Regions from separate parts of the Micromonospora sp. NPDC003776 genome, predicted to be linked through region 1. Evidence: riboswitches for the same ligand, from Rfam matches in the RefSeq annotation. Region 1 holds a riboswitch; each other region holds the start of a gene.
The links. Region 1 has a riboswitch for cyclic di-AMP ahead of ACWEVO_RS06850 (C40 family peptidase). Riboswitches for the same ligand answer to the same signal wherever they lie in the genome.

Region 1 (4,749 bases):
CGCTGGCCCGCCGCGAAGGTGTACTGCAGCGGCGCGATCGTCTGGTACGGGATGGTGGACGGGTACGCCGCCTTCTCCGGGTAGGCCCGCCCGTACACCGGGATGGTCGTCTTCCCCGGCTTGGGCGTCACCACGAAGCCGTTCGCCCACTTGGCCGTCGGCGCCGAGGCCGGGTTCCAGAACCAGGCCTTCTGGCCGAGGTACCAGATCGCCGTCCAGTCGCCCTGGATGCCGGCGAGGGCGTACGTCTGACCGGCCGAGGCGCGGGCGCCGTGATCCTTGATGTACATGGTGTCCGGCGTGCCGTCCGGCCGCAGACCCAGGTCGTTGACCAGCGGCGCGGTCGGGCTTGGGGCAGTGCGCAGGATGACCGAGGAGGAGCCGCGCAGCGGGCAGGGCTCAGCCGTCGGGGGTGCACCTTCTCCCGGAGGGAACGGGGGCTGCTGGTTGCAGCCGTTGAAGGCCGGCTTGTTCGACGCGAAGTCCGGATCGATGGTGACCAGGCCGGTGTTCGGCGTTCCGGTGGACTTGAACGGTGCCTTCATCAGGTCGAAGTAGTGCGACCAGTCCCAGTACGGGCCCGGGTCCCAGTGCATCCCGGCGACGTTCCCGGCGGTGATGCCGGGGACGTTGTCGTGGCCGAGGATGTGCTGCCGGTCCAGCGGGATCTGGAACCGCAGCGCCAGGTGGCGGACCAGCTTCGCCGAGGCCCGGTACATCGCCTCGGTGTACCAGGTGCCGCGGCCCGCGAAGCCCTCGTGCTCGATGCCGATGGACTTGGCGTTGACGTACCAGTTGCCGGCGTGCCAGCCGACGTCCTTGGCCTTGATGTGCTGGGCGACGTAGCCGTCCACCGAGCGCAGCGTGTAGTGCCAGCCCAGGTAGGTCACGTCCTGGACCAGGTTCACGCTCGGGCCGAAGTAGCCCTCGGTGTCGTGGATGATGATGTATTCGATCTTTTGCTGGGCCGGTCGGTTGCCGATGTCGTAGTTGCCGTAGTCCACGATGTTCGTCTTGGGGATCGTGTACTCGCCGTACGGCGCCGGGATCCACTCGCAGGCGAGGCGGACCGGGCACTCCAGGCCGTCCGGCCGCTCGGCGCGGCGCAGGCCCAGCTTGTGCAGCCCGGACTCGTCCGGAGTCAGCTTGGTGGCCGCGAGGGTCACCCGCTGGCCGTCGTCGGTGGTCCGGCTGGCACCCTGGCCGATCTGGTCGTACACCTCGTCGGCGAAGGCCGCCGCGGCGTCCTCGGTGTCCGCGCCGGAGTACCGGGCCACCGCGCCGTACCAGGCCGCCGCGTCACTGCCGGCGCCGACCGGCCCGCCCAGTTCCTTCTGGTACGAGGCGAGCAGCGCCGCGCCGCCCCGGATGTTCGCGACGGCGTCGTTCCGCAGCGTCTCCACCGGGATGCCGGTGAGCGCGGCGGCGGCGTCGACGGTCTGCAGGGACGCCTGGGGCAGCACGTCGCCGGAGGGCGCGGCGGTGACGGCCGGGTCGAGCGTGAGCGGGCGGGAGTCGTCGCCGCGCGGGTCCTCGTTCTCGTCCACGTGGCTGCTGGACGGGGTCGAGGCGACCTGCTCGGCGTCGGTCAGGTGCATCGGCCCGTAGCCGCCGCTGGTGCTGGGCTGGCCCGGGTGGGTGTCCCAGCGGGATTCCAGGTACGAGACGCCGAGCAGGACGTTCTGCGGCACGCCGTACTCGTCGGCCGCGGCGGCGTACTGCTGCTGCCGGTCGGCCGTGTCCGTACTGGACGGCTCGGCGGCCACCGGGCCGGTGGTCGCGAGCGCGGTGGCCGCTGCGACGGCGGCCGCCAGCAGTATCCGTCTGCCCGACGGCGGGGGTGAGAGGTGCATCGAACCTCCAGGACAGGGATGGGGGTCACTGCGTTCCCACCCTCACTCCGCACCCGGGTCGCGGTCAATACCTTTCCAACAGGTAATCGGCCCTGAAGAAAACCTTCACCTGGCGCGGTGGACGCGAATTCGGGTACGGAGTGTCACGGCCGCGTGGGTTGCATCTCGATAACGGCGATCTCTACTCTGGTCAATCGTCGACCGGCAGTCTCACCGCCCAGCCCGGGTGGTGACGGTCGGACACCGCCGAGTCGCCTCCGGGCGAGCCGGGGACCCAGGTACCTGGGGTGAATCCGCAGCCTCTGCGGTAGGGCGGCTCCCTTCCCGCCCGAACCCGTCAGCTAACCCGGTAGGCGGTCCGGAAGAAGGAGTACGGAGCCCGGTGGCTAACCATGCCCCGCGGCCACCGTCGGCACGGTCGCTCGACCGGCTGACGGCTGCGCCGCGTTCACGCTGGTCCCGCTGCACCACCGCCCTCGCCGCCCTGGTCGGCACCGCCGTCATCCTGACCGGCGGCGCCACGGCGGCCCACGCCGACCCGTCGGTCGCCGAGATCGAAGCCCAGATCGACAAGGACTGGAACAAGCTCGAGCCGGTCATCGAGCAGGTCAACGCCACCCGTGAGGATCTCGCCGCCAAGCGCAAGCAGGCCGCGGCGCTGGCCAAGCAGATCGCTCCCCTGGAGGCCCGGGTCGACCAGGCCCTCGGGCAGGTCGGCGGCCTCGCCGCCGACGCCTACAAGGGGGACAACCTCTCCACCGTGAACGCGCTGCTGGGCAGCCGCTCCCCGAGCGAGGTGGTCGACAGCCTGGAACTGCTCGACCGGTTCGCACACCGCCAGCAGCAGCAGGTGCAGTCGGTCGCCGAGCTGCGCGACCAGCTGGCCGCGAAGAAGAAGCCGCTGGACGACATGATCGCCAAGCTGGCCCGTACCGAGGCCCAGCTCGCGGCGCAGAAGAAGCAGATCGACGCCGAGATCGCCCGGCTCCAGAAGCTGCGGCTCAAGGTGTACGGCAACGGTGGCGGCGGACCGCTGCGCCCGGCGCCGTGCCCGGCCGGCTACCCGGGTGGTCCGGGCGGGGTCGCCGCGAAGTTCGCCTGCGCTCAGATCGGCAAGATCTACGTCTGGGGGGCCGCCGGCCCCGACCACTACGACTGCTCCGGCCTCACCATGGCCGCCTGGGCCAAGGCCGGTGTCTCGCTGCCGCACAACGCCCGCCAGCAGCACGACGTCACCCGGCGGGTGAGCCGCAGCGAACTCCAGGTCGGCGACCTGGTCTTCTACTACAGCGACCTCCACCACGTCGCGCTCTACGTGGGTAACGGCTGGGTGGTGCACGCCTCCCAGTCCGGCAAGCCGATCACGATGAAGCGCGTCGACGACGGCCAGATCAACAGCTACGGCCGCCCGGGCTGACCGGTGCGCAGGGGCTTCCGCAGCGCGGGAGCCCCTGCGCGAGGGCTCACCGGGTCGGCCAGACCCGCCAGTTCTGCCAGGACCGGCTCGGGGTCGGGCCGCGCTGCCCCTGGTAGCGCGACCCGTACACCGCCGATCCGTACGGGTGCTCGGCCGGCGAGGAGAGCCGGAAGATGCAGAGCTGGCCGATCTTCATCCCGGGCCACAGGGTGATCGGCAGGTTCGCCACGTTGGAGAGCTCCAGCGTGACGTGCCCGGAGAAGCCCGGGTCGATGAAGCCCGCCGTCGAGTGGGTGAGTAGCCCGAGCCGGCCCAGGCTGGACTTGCCCTCCAGGCGGCCGGCGAGCTGGTCGCCCAGCGAGATCACCTCGAGGGTGGAGGCGAGCACGAACTCGCCCGGGTGCAGCACGAACGGCTCGCCCTCGGGAACCTCCACCATCGACGTCAGGTCGTCCTGCTGAACGGCCGGGTCGATGTGGGTGTAGAGATGGTTGTTGAAGACCCGGAAGAGCCGGTCCAGGCGTACGTCGATGCTGGACGGTTGCACCAGCGTGGGCTCGAAGGGCTCCAGCGCGAGCGTGCCCGCCTTGATCTCGGAGACCAGGTCGCGGTCGGAGAGCAGCATCGGAACACCATAGCGACCGGTACGGGTGACCTGCGTGTCGGACTACATCTTCGTACACGTGTTCGATAGAATGTCCGCATGGCTTCCTGGTCCGAATTCGCCGCCGACGAGCCCCGACTCGCCGACGAGATCCGCCTTCTCCTGCAGCAGTACGGGCCGGGCTTCGGCTACCTCGCCACGGTCCGCGCCGACGGCGGCCCCCGGGTGCATCCGGTGTCCCCGGTCATCACCGACGACGGGCTCTACTGCTTCGTCATCGATTCGCCCAAGCGGCGCGACCTCGAACGCGACGGCCGCTACGCGCTGCACTCCTTCCCTCCCGAGGAGAGCGACGACGAGGCGTACATGGCCGGCCGGGCCCGCCCGGTGACCGACGCGGCAACGCTGGCCCGGGTGGCCGAGCTCGGCCGGGCCGCCCCGCAGGTCGACTGGCGGCTGTTCGAGTTCACCGTCGACGTGGCGATGCTGACCCGGCGCGACCAGACCGCTCAGCCGGGTGCCGGCCGGCCGCAGGTGCGGGTCTGGCTCGATCCGCGGGCGACCGCCCCGCCCCGGCGTACGGTGACCGCCGCCGAGAGTCGGCGCGGCGGCCGGCACGGCTTCGACACGCGCCGCCCGGCCGCCTGAGAGCCCACGAGAAACGCCGGTGCCGGCCCCGTCGGAGGACAGGGCCGGCACCGGCGTTTCGGTGCGATGCTCAGGCCGCGCGGTAGGCGTTCCACGCGGTGATCATGCGGCTCGCCTGACCAGGGGTGAACTGGTGCATGCACGAGTCGTAGGTGTAGTCCATGAAGTTGGTGATCGGGTCCAGGCCCGCCGCCGTGCAGGTGTCCCGACCGGTCGGGCACTGGTAC
Region 2 (4,749 bases), on a different contig from region 1:
GCCGACCATCGCCGACGTGGCGCTGCTGGACGAGTTGGACGCGCTGCTGGGCAAGCCGGTCCAGCGACGGCGGCCGAAGCGCGACCCGTTCCAGCTCGCCGGGGGCGTCCGCGAGCTGAGCACGTACGCCGACCGGCAGCGGGCCGCCCGGGCGGCCGCCCGGGAGCGGCCGGAGGACTACCGCGACTACGCCCACGTGGTGGTCGACGAGTCCCAGGACGTGTCGCCGATGCAGTGGCGGATGATCGGCCGGCGGGGCCGGCTGGCCTCCTGGACGGTGGTCGGCGACCCGGCGCAGACCGCCTGGACCGGCGACCCGCAGGAGCTGACCCGGGCCCGCGACCAGGCGCTGGGACGCCGCCGCCGGTACCGCTACGAGCTGACCACCAACTACCGGAACTCGGCGGAGATCTTCGCCGTGGCGGCGGCGGAGATCCGCCGGCTCTACCCGGACCTGCCGCTGCCCACCGCGGTCCGCTCCACCGGTGTCGAGCCGGTCGAGCTGGCGGTGCCCGCCGCCGAGCTGGCCCCGGCCACCGTGGCGGCGGTCCGCGCCCTGCTGGCCGAGGTCGAGGGCACGGTCGGCGTGATCACCCCGGTGCCCCGCCGGGACGAGGTGGCCGGCTGGCTCGGCGAGCTGGGCGGCAGCCGGCTCCAGGTGGTGACCAGCCTCCAGGCCAAGGGCATGGAGTACGACGGGGTGGCGCTGGTCGCGCCGAGCGAGATCCGGGCCGACCCGGGCTCCGGGGTCCGGACGCTCTACGTGGCGCTCTCCCGGGCCACCCAGCGCCTCACCACGCTCGACGTTCATTTGCACACATAGCGATGTGAGCATAGATTGAGTCGGGCCGGGGCGACGGACGAGAGGGTGTGGGCGTGGGCGCGGGTCATGACCACAGCGGTGCGGTGACCAACGCCGCACAGCGCCACCGTGGTCGACTCTGGGCCGCGTTCGGCCTGCTCACCGCCCTGATGGTGGTGGAGGCGGTGGCCGCGTTCGGCACCGGCTCGCTGGCCCTGCTCTCCGACGCCGGGCACATGTTCACCGACGTGCTCGGCATCGGGATGGCCCTCGCGGCGATCAGCGCCACCCGCCGGGCCGACACCGACCCGCAGCGCACCTTCGGGCTCTACCGGCTGGAGGTGCTGGCCGCCCTGGCCAACGCGGTGCTGCTCGGCGTGGTCGCGGTCTACGTGCTGGTCGAGGCGGTCCGCCGGTTCGGCGAGCCGCCGGAGGTCCTCGCCGGGCCGATGCTCGCCGTCGCGGTGCTCGGCCTGCTCGCCAACCTCGCCGCCTTCGCGCTGCTGCGCGCCGGGGCGGAGGAGAGCATCAACCTGCGCGGGGCGTACCTGGAGGTGCTCGGCGACCTGCTCGGCTCGCTCGGCGTGATCGGCGCCGCCCTGGTCATCGCGGTGACCGACTGGTGGTGGGCGGACCCGCTGGTCGCGGTCGCGATCGGGCTGTTCATCCTGCCGCGCACCTGGCGGCTCGGCCGGGCCGCGGTACGGATCCTGGTGCAGGCCGCTCCCGAGCATCTCCAGGTGACCGCGGTGCACGACCGGCTGGCCGCGGTGCCCGGCGTCGCCGAGGTGCACGACCTGCACGTGTGGACCCTCACCTCCGGCATGGAGGTGGCCTCGGCGCACCTGACCACGGCCCCCGGCGCCGAGGTCGGCGACGTGCTCGCCGCGGCCCGGGCGGCGCTGCGGGAGGACTTCCACATCGATCACGCCACGTTGCAGATCGAACCCGGAGCGTCCGCCGGCGCCTGCGGTCCGGTCGAGTGGTAATTAGGACAATCTTAAATTCAAGTGGTTATTGTGCACTTATGCCGGTTTTGACGCCGGCCGGCCGACCCCGGACGCGGGCCGGCTCGGCGGACCGCCGGTAGGCTCGGTCGCGGCCTCCGCCGGGCGGCGCCCATCGGCGCCCGGGGGCGGCCGTCGCCTAATCGCCGGAGCCCGGCGAGCCGGGGAACCACGTACCTGGGGTGCATCCGCGTCAGCGGTAGGGATCTTCCGTCCCGAACCCGTCAGCTAACCCGGTCGGCGGTTGACGGAAGGACACCTGAATGCCATCAGTGGCACCTGTACGACGGACGGCCGCCCGGTTGGCGGCCCTGCTCGTCGCGACGCTCGCCCTCGGCGTCGCGGCCCTGCCGGTCTCCCCCGCCTCGGCGGCTTCCCCGACCGGCCTGCTCGCCGCCGCGCCCGGCGACGACGAGGGCGGCACGGCGGCCCTGCGCGCCCAGCTCGACGCGGCCAGCAAGGGCTGGCTGGACGCGCGGACCGCGCTGAACCGCTCGGTCACCCGGCAGAAGCAGCTCGCCGCCCAGCTCACCACCATCAACGCCGAGCTGGGCAGCCGCGACGCCAAGGTCGGCGAGATCGCGGCGGTGGCGTACCGCAGCGGCCGGCTCGGCACCGCCTCGGCGCTGCTCGGCAGCACCAGCCCGGAGGGCTTCCTCGACCGGGCCGCCGCGCTGTCGCAGGTCGCCGCCAACGAGGACCGGGCGCTTCGCGAGCTGCTCGACACCCGGGACCAGGCCACCCGTACCCAGGCCGCGCTGAACGCCGAGATCCAGGAGCAGCGCAAGCAGGTCGCGGTGATGGCCAAGCGCAAGCAGCAGGCCGAGCAGGCGCTGGAGGTGGCCAACAAGCGGGCGGCCACCTCGGACGGCAGCGGCACCCGGGGCACCTCCACCGCGAACGCCACCCCGGCGAAGCGCAACCCCGACGGCTCCTGGCCGCCGGAGTCGTGCAGCGTCAACGACCCGACGCCCGCCGACGGCTGCATCACCCCGCGCACGCTGCACGCCCTCCAGCAGGCCAAGGCCGCCGGGTTCACCCGGTACGTCTCCTGCTACCGACCCAGCGGGTCGGGTGAGCACCCGAAGGGGCGGGCCTGCGACTTCGCCGCCCAGAAGGACGGCTTCGGCGGCGTGGCCACCGGCGGCGACAAGACGTACGGCAACAACCTCGCGGCGTACTTCATCCGCAACTCGGACGCGCTCGCCGTGCTCTACGTGATCTGGTACAAGCAGATCTGGCTGCCCAGCAGCGGGTGGAAGGCGTACAGCGGCGGCAACGGCGACCCGTCCAGCGACCACACCAACCACGTGCACCTGTCGGTCTACTGAGCCCGGGGTGGCCCGCCACCGGCGGGCCACCCTACGTCCGCCGACGTACGCCGGATGTCGTTCCCGGCCCCACGACGCCGCCGGCTGCTCCGCGCAGGATCGGCAGCATGAGCCGACTCTCCCCGCCCGCGCGCAAGACCCTGCTGACCCTGCACCTGGTCACCTCGCTGGGCTGGCTCGGCGTGGACCTGGTGCTGCTCACGCTGGGCATCGCCGGGCTGCGCGGGGCCGACCCGGAGGTGGTCTACCCGACCGCGGGTCTGCTGGTGACCTGGCTGTTCGCGCCGCTGAGCGTGGCGGTGTGGCTGGTCGGGGTGGCCAGCGCGCTGCTCACTCCCTGGGGCCTGCTGCGCTGGCGCTGGGTGCTGGTCAAGTTCGGCATCACCACCGTCATGCTCGGGCTGGTGCTCCTGCTGCTGACCCCCCGGATCCGGCACCTCGGCGAGCTGGGCGCGGCGGCCGACGCCCACCTGCGGGTGGACCTGGTGGTCGCGCCGAGCGTCTCCACCACGCTGCTGCTGATCGCCACCGTGCTGTCCACGTACAAGCCGTGGGGGCGGCTGCGGCGGGCGGCCGTGCCGGCGGGCCGGCGGGCGGTGCCGGCCGGCCGGGGCGGCTGAGGCTGTCAGACGGCGCGCCCCTGCTCCAGCCTGGCGCCGAGCCGGCTGGCCAGCCCGAGGTGGGCGGCGCGGGCCTGCCGGAAGGCGTACCCGAACAGGGGCGCCGGGGCGGACAGCGTGATCTCCACGTCGATCCGCACCACGCCGTCGGGCTCGTCGCGCAGCCGGGTGTGGTTGCGCACCGTGGTGGCCGGCTGCTGCCGGGCCACCGTCACCACCTCGTCCTCGTTCGCGATCAGCACGTCCGCCTGGTAGGTGACCGGGAAGTGCAGCGGGCCCAGCTCCAGCCGGTCGGTGATCGCGTAGCTGGCCAAGGCGCCGGGTCGCGGCGGCAGCTCGCGCACCCGGACGATCAGCGGATGCAGCTCGCCCTGCCGGGACAGGTCGCTGAGCAGGGCGGACGCTTCCGCCCGGGTGCAGCGGGCCTGCACGGTGTAGCTGAAGCTGTCGCTGCTGAGCAACCCCGGACTCCCCTCGCGGTCGACGGTTCGCACGATAGTCCCGTACCGGGGCCGGCGTGGCAACGGCCGAAGGTCCCTGACCCTCCGGCATGACCCGGGACCGGCCGGGAATCCCGGCACGCCGGGGACCGCGCGACGAGGAGGCCGGGCATGCAGGGGTACGCCGGATGAGCGCGCACGTGATGGTCTTCGCCCCGACGCCCCGGCTCACGGTCACCGTCGACCAGCCGGCCGACCACCCCGAGCTGCACCTGCATCCCGGCGGGCAGGGGGTGTGGCAGGCCCGGATGATCCTCTCCCTCGGCGTGCCGGTGACGCTCTGCACCAGCCTCGGCGGCGAGATCGGCCAGGTGCTGGAGCCGCTGCTGGTCAGCGAGGGGGTCCAGCTCCGGGTGGTGGTCCGCGACTCCGGCGGCAGCGGCGGGTACGTGCACGACCGGCGGGACGGCAGCCGCCGGGAGATCGTGGACGTGACCGGCCACCCGCTGAGCCGGCACGAGCTGGACGAGCTCTACAACCTCACCCTCG
Region 3 (4,749 bases), on a different contig from region 1:
GCGTCGGCGGGTTCGACCGGCCCACCCCCGGATCCATCGAGGAGCCGTTCACGGTTCTGGCCGAGCTGCAGCAGCAGGGGCTGATCAAACATCTCGGGCTCAGCACGGTCAACGCCGATCAGATCGCCGAGGCGCAGTCCATCGGTTCGGTCGTGTGCGTGCAGAACTTCTACAACATCGCCAACCGGGACGACGATCCCCTCGTCGACTCGCTTGCGGCGCTGGGCATCGCCTACGTGCCCTACTTCCCGCTCGGCGGTTTCTCTCCGCTGCAGTCCGAAGAGCTGAACGCCGTCGCCGCCCGCCTCGGCGCCACTCCACTGGCGGTCGCGCTGGCGTGGCTGCTGCACCGGTCCCCGAACATCCTGCTCATCCCCGGCACCTCGTCCGTGGCGCACCTGCGCGAGAACGTAGCCGCCGCCGGACTGGCCCTGCCCGACGACGCGCTGAGCGAACTGAACAGCATCGACTGACCGGCTCGGCCGCGGCGAGCGCCGCTGTTGGGCACGTTCGCCGCTGCTCGGCTCCGACGGGAGCCGGGTTTCAGGGCCGGCGGGTGGGGTATGGCCGGCCATGCGTACGGCACTTCTGAACAAGCTGGAGCAGGCCTCCGCGCTGGACCGGGTGGGCGACCGGCTACAGCCCAGGGTGTGGTCGCTGCTGCGACCGCAACGGGTCAAGGATGCGCTGCACGGCGTGTGGCTGGGCCATCCGCTGCACCCGGCGCTGGTGCAGGTCCCGATGGGCGCGTGGATGAGCAGCGCCGTCCTCGACCTGATGCCGGGGCGGACGCGAGGGCAGGAGCACGCCGCTGCGACCCTCGTCGCGGTCGGCACGGCAAGCGCGCTGCCGGCCGCGCTGACCGGCGTCAACGACTGGTCGTGGCTCTGGCAGGAGGAACGCCGGGTCGGCCTGGTGCATGCTGCCACCAACACCCTGGCGGTGGCTCTCTACGCGAGCTCGCTCGCCGCACGCCTGCGCGGGCGGCACGGGCTCGGCCGCATCCTCGGTCTGTTCGGCCTGGCGACGGTGAGCGCGGGCGGTTATCTCGGCGGCCACCTCGTCTACAAGCAGACCGCGCAGGTCAACCAGGGCGCCCCGGACATGCACCGGGTCGAGTACGGGTGGCGCCGGGTGGCGGAGGTCGACTCCCTGCCCGAGGCCCAGTTGCTGGCCCGGCAGGTCGACAACGTGCCCGTCGTGGTCTACCGCGACGGCACCGACATCACCGTCCTGCTCGACCGCTGCGCCCACCAGAGCGGGCCGCTCGGGCAGGGCAAGGTGATCCAGGTCGACGGGCAACCCTGCGTCGTCTGCCCATGGCACGGCAGCACTTTCCAGTTGAAGGACGGAGAGGTGGTGCACGGCCCGGCGAGCACTGACCAGCAGGTGCTACCCACGCGGGTGACCGACGGCGTTCTGGAGGCCAGGCTGCCCTGACCGCCGGGGGAGGGGCGGCCACCGGTCAGCCGGGTCGGCGGGCGCCGCTGTACGGCATGTTCGCCAGCTGGGCCATGCGCACCACGTCCCCGGTGTGCGGGGCGTGGACGATCAGCCCGTTGCCGACGTAGATGCCCACGTGATGGTGGTCGGAGTAGAAGAAGACCAGGTCACCCGTACGAAGGTTGGCCTTGCTCACCGCCACGCCCGAGGTCCACTGGTCACCGGTGAAGTGGGCCAGGTGCACCCCGGCGGCGGCCCACGCGTACTGGGTCAGGCCGGAGCAGTCGAACGTGTCCGGGCCGTCGGCCGCCCACACGTACGGTTTGCCGATCTGCTTGCACGCCGTCTTCGCCGCGACGCCGCCGCTGCCGGTGATGGCGACGGCGGGACACTGCCCGCCGATGAACAGCGAACTGGTCGACGTGATCGGTGAGGTGCCGCTGGACGTGGTGGCCGACTTCGCGGCTGCGGCTCTGGCCGCCGCGGCCTCCGCCGCCGCCTTGGCCGCGTCCGCGGCGGCGATCTTCTTGCGCAGCGCGTCCAGCCGCGTGATCTCGGCGTCGATGGTCTTCTTGCGCGCCGCCAGTTGGGCCTGCTGGCGCTGCTGGATCGCGATCAGCGCGTCGATCTTCTCCTTGTCGGCGTGGTAGCTCGCCTGCTGGGTCGACAGGTGACTGATCTGTCGCTGCTCCGAATGGGCCACCTGATTCACCAGCGCGAGCTGGTCCCCCAGCTCGGTCGGCGGCGAGCCGGGGGTCAGCAGGGCGTTGAAGGTGGAAAGCGAGTTCTCCCGCTTGTAGTAGCCCGACACGATCTGCGTGACCCGGGTCCGGCTGACCTCCACCGACCTGCCCAGCGGCTCCAGCTGCCGGCTCAGTTCGGCCGATCTCCGCTGGTTTGCCGTCAGGTCGGTGCGGACCTTGTTGTACTGCTCGATGACGGGTTCGAGCTTCTCGAACGCCGCTTCGATCTGCTGCTGCACCTGCGCGGCCGACGGTGCGGCGTGGGCCTGGGCGGCCGGCGCGACGGCCACCATGGTGGCCGCGGCGACGGCGAGGATTCTGGCGAGCAGACGCGATCCGGCGGCCCGGGTGCGTACGCGTGGCAACGGCTGCGGCTCCTTCCATTCGAGGCCGACGCATCGCTGCGCCGACCTCGACCGCCTGCCGAGTTAGCTGACGGGTTCGGGCGTGGAAGGCGCCCTACCGCTGACGCGGATTCACCCCGGAAACGGTGGTTCCCCGGCTCGCCGTTGACGCCGACGGCGTCCGGTGATTCGGCGGTGGCCGCCCCGGGGACTCCAGGTGGAGACCGACGTCCGGAACGGACGCTGACCAACACTAGTGAGGACGGCCCGAAGAAATCAACGAGCCGATAATGCCAATTCACTGTGCGGTCGAATGGGCACATCGGGTGCCGGAAATGATGTCCACGTAAGACTCCGCTAATCGAATTCTCAACCGTTCCTAATATTGATCGTCAAACTGCGCGTGCTACTCCAGCCGGCGGCGGCCCATCGACGGCGGCTCCCGGCCGGCGAGCAGCCACCCGGCGATGGTGGCGAGCACCGGCAGCCCGACGACCGTCGCGGCCAGGTGCCCGACCGGCACGTCGGCGAGCGCCCCAAGGTCGCGGTGCAGCACGCTCACCAACCCGGCGTACGCGCCGACCAGCCCGAGCACGGCCCCGAGCAGTGCGAGCGCCCCCGCCGTCGTGGCGGTCAGGGTGCGCCGTACCCGCCGGGGCGCTCCGGTGGCGGCGAGGGTGCGCAGGTCGCCGGCGGCCTCGCCGCGGATGAGGCCGACGGTCATCGCGAGGATGCCGAGGGCGAGCAGCGCGCCGGCGGCGACGGCCCCGGTCCTCAGCGATGTGAGCGTGGCCCGCTCGTGGCGGGACTCGATGGTGAGGCCGGCGCTCACGGCCAAGTTCTGCGCGGTGGTCAGCTCCTGCGTGGTGAGCGGGTGGTCCGCGTCGAGGAGCCAGCCGACCCGCGCGGGCTGCCAGCCGTGGCGCGCCATCATGTGCGCGGTGACCAGCGAGTTCGGCATCGAGGAGTACCGGGGGTTCGGCAGCGCCTGGGTCTTCGGGTAGACGCGGCGTTCGGGGATGTTCACCAGTTCGAGGGCGCCGGTGCGGACGGTGAGCACATCGGTGTCGGCGGCGACCGCCGCGGGGTCCAGGTGGTTGCGCCCGAGCAGTTGCGGGGTGGCCACGTAAAGGGGGTACGACGCCATCTGCTGCCCGTCGGCGACCGGGGTGCCGATCTCGACGGCCGGATGCCCGGGTTGGCCGCCGTTCTGGCCCGGTTCGGTGTCCGCCGCGACCACCGCCATGTCCAGCGGGGTCACGGCGGGCGCGCCGAGGTTGCCGGCGATCGTGTCCAGCTGGGCCTGCAGGCCGGCCAGTTCCGCCGGGGTGCGTACCGGGATCACCGGGGCGGGGCGGCCGATGCGGACCAGCAGCTGGTTGTCGGCCAGGTTGCCCAGCCCGGCGGCCTGCCTGGCCTGGTGTTCGGCGGCGGCGGACCCGGCGACGACCGCCACGGAGATGCCCAGCGCGAGACTGATCGCGGCGAGCGCCGCGCCGGCCCGGGCCTGGTAGCGGACCAGGTCGGTCAACGCCAGCCGGACCGCCACCGGCAGCCTGCCGCGCGCCGCGGCCAGCAGCCGGATCGCCGCCGGGCCGAGCAGGAGCACCCCGACGGCCGTGGCGACGGTGCCCGCGCAGAGCAGCACCGGGTTCTTCCCGCCGGACAGCACCAGGCAGGTGACGCCGGCGGCGAGCAGGAGCGCGGCGACCATCGCGGTGCGCCGGGCCGGTCGGGGCCGCGGCGGCCGCGCCGACAGTGCGCTCATGATCGGCGTACGGGCGATGGCCCGCGCCGGCCACCACGCGGCGGCGGTGGCGGTCGCCACGGCCAGCACCATCTCCGCGCCGATCGTCGTCCACGGCAGGTCGAACCGGTCGATGCGGTGCCCGGCGGCCGTCTCCACCCGTCCGGCCACAGCCAGCCAGGCGGCGACGCCGATGGTGGTGCCGAGCACGGCCGCGACCGCGCCGACGACGGCGCCGTTGGCCAGCAGCACCAGCCGCAGGTGCCGGCGGGTGGCGCCCATCGCGGCGAGCATGCCGAGCTGCCGCAGCCGGCGTTGCGCCGCCACGACGAACCCGGCCGCCGCGACCAGCGACACCAGCAGCAGCCCGACGGTGGCCAGCGCCAGGGTGACGGCGGCGACCACCGTACGGCTCGTGCCGGGCCGCGACTCGCGCATCAGCGGACCGTCGATGGTGTTGCGGAACGCCTCC

Region 2: linked by a shared signal. The riboswitch ahead of ACWEVO_RS11390 (coiled-coil domain-containing protein) and the one ahead of ACWEVO_RS06850 (C40 family peptidase) in region 1 are both predicted to bind cyclic di-AMP.
Region 3: linked by a shared signal. The riboswitch ahead of ACWEVO_RS03665 (C40 family peptidase) and the one ahead of ACWEVO_RS06850 (C40 family peptidase) in region 1 are both predicted to bind cyclic di-AMP.

The regions. Positions count from the first base shown of each region.
Region 1 is NZ_JBSGJR010000046.1:8,238-12,986, forward strand. Features, by position in the region: gene ACWEVO_RS06845 (N-acetylmuramoyl-L-alanine amidase) at 1-1,853, opposite strand, end outside; cyclic di-AMP (ydaO/yuaA leader) riboswitch at 2,088-2,223, shown strand; gene ACWEVO_RS06850 (C40 family peptidase) at 2,236-3,270, shown strand; gene dcd (dCTP deaminase) at 3,317-3,895, opposite strand; gene ACWEVO_RS06860 (pyridoxamine 5'-phosphate oxidase family protein) at 3,974-4,522, shown strand; gene ACWEVO_RS06865 (zinc metalloprotease) at 4,593-4,749, opposite strand, start outside.
Region 2 is NZ_JBSGJR010000096.1:9,545-14,293, forward strand. Features, by position in the region: gene ACWEVO_RS11380 (HelD family protein) at 1-823, shown strand, start outside; gene ACWEVO_RS11385 (cation diffusion facilitator family transporter) at 877-1,791, shown strand; cyclic di-AMP (ydaO/yuaA leader) riboswitch at 1,936-2,067, shown strand; gene ACWEVO_RS11390 (coiled-coil domain-containing protein) at 2,073-3,140, shown strand; gene ACWEVO_RS11395 (hypothetical protein) at 3,248-3,760, shown strand; gene ACWEVO_RS11400 (SRPBCC family protein) at 3,766-4,254, opposite strand; gene ACWEVO_RS11405 (1-phosphofructokinase family hexose kinase) at 4,389-4,749, shown strand, end outside.
Region 3 is NZ_JBSGJR010000020.1:8,886-13,634, forward strand. Features, by position in the region: gene ACWEVO_RS03655 (aldo/keto reductase family oxidoreductase) at 1-473, shown strand, start outside; gene ACWEVO_RS03660 (Rieske 2Fe-2S domain-containing protein) at 574-1,440, shown strand; gene ACWEVO_RS03665 (C40 family peptidase) at 1,466-2,551, opposite strand; cyclic di-AMP (ydaO/yuaA leader) riboswitch at 2,589-2,720, opposite strand; gene ACWEVO_RS03670 (FtsX-like permease family protein) at 2,937-4,749, opposite strand, start outside.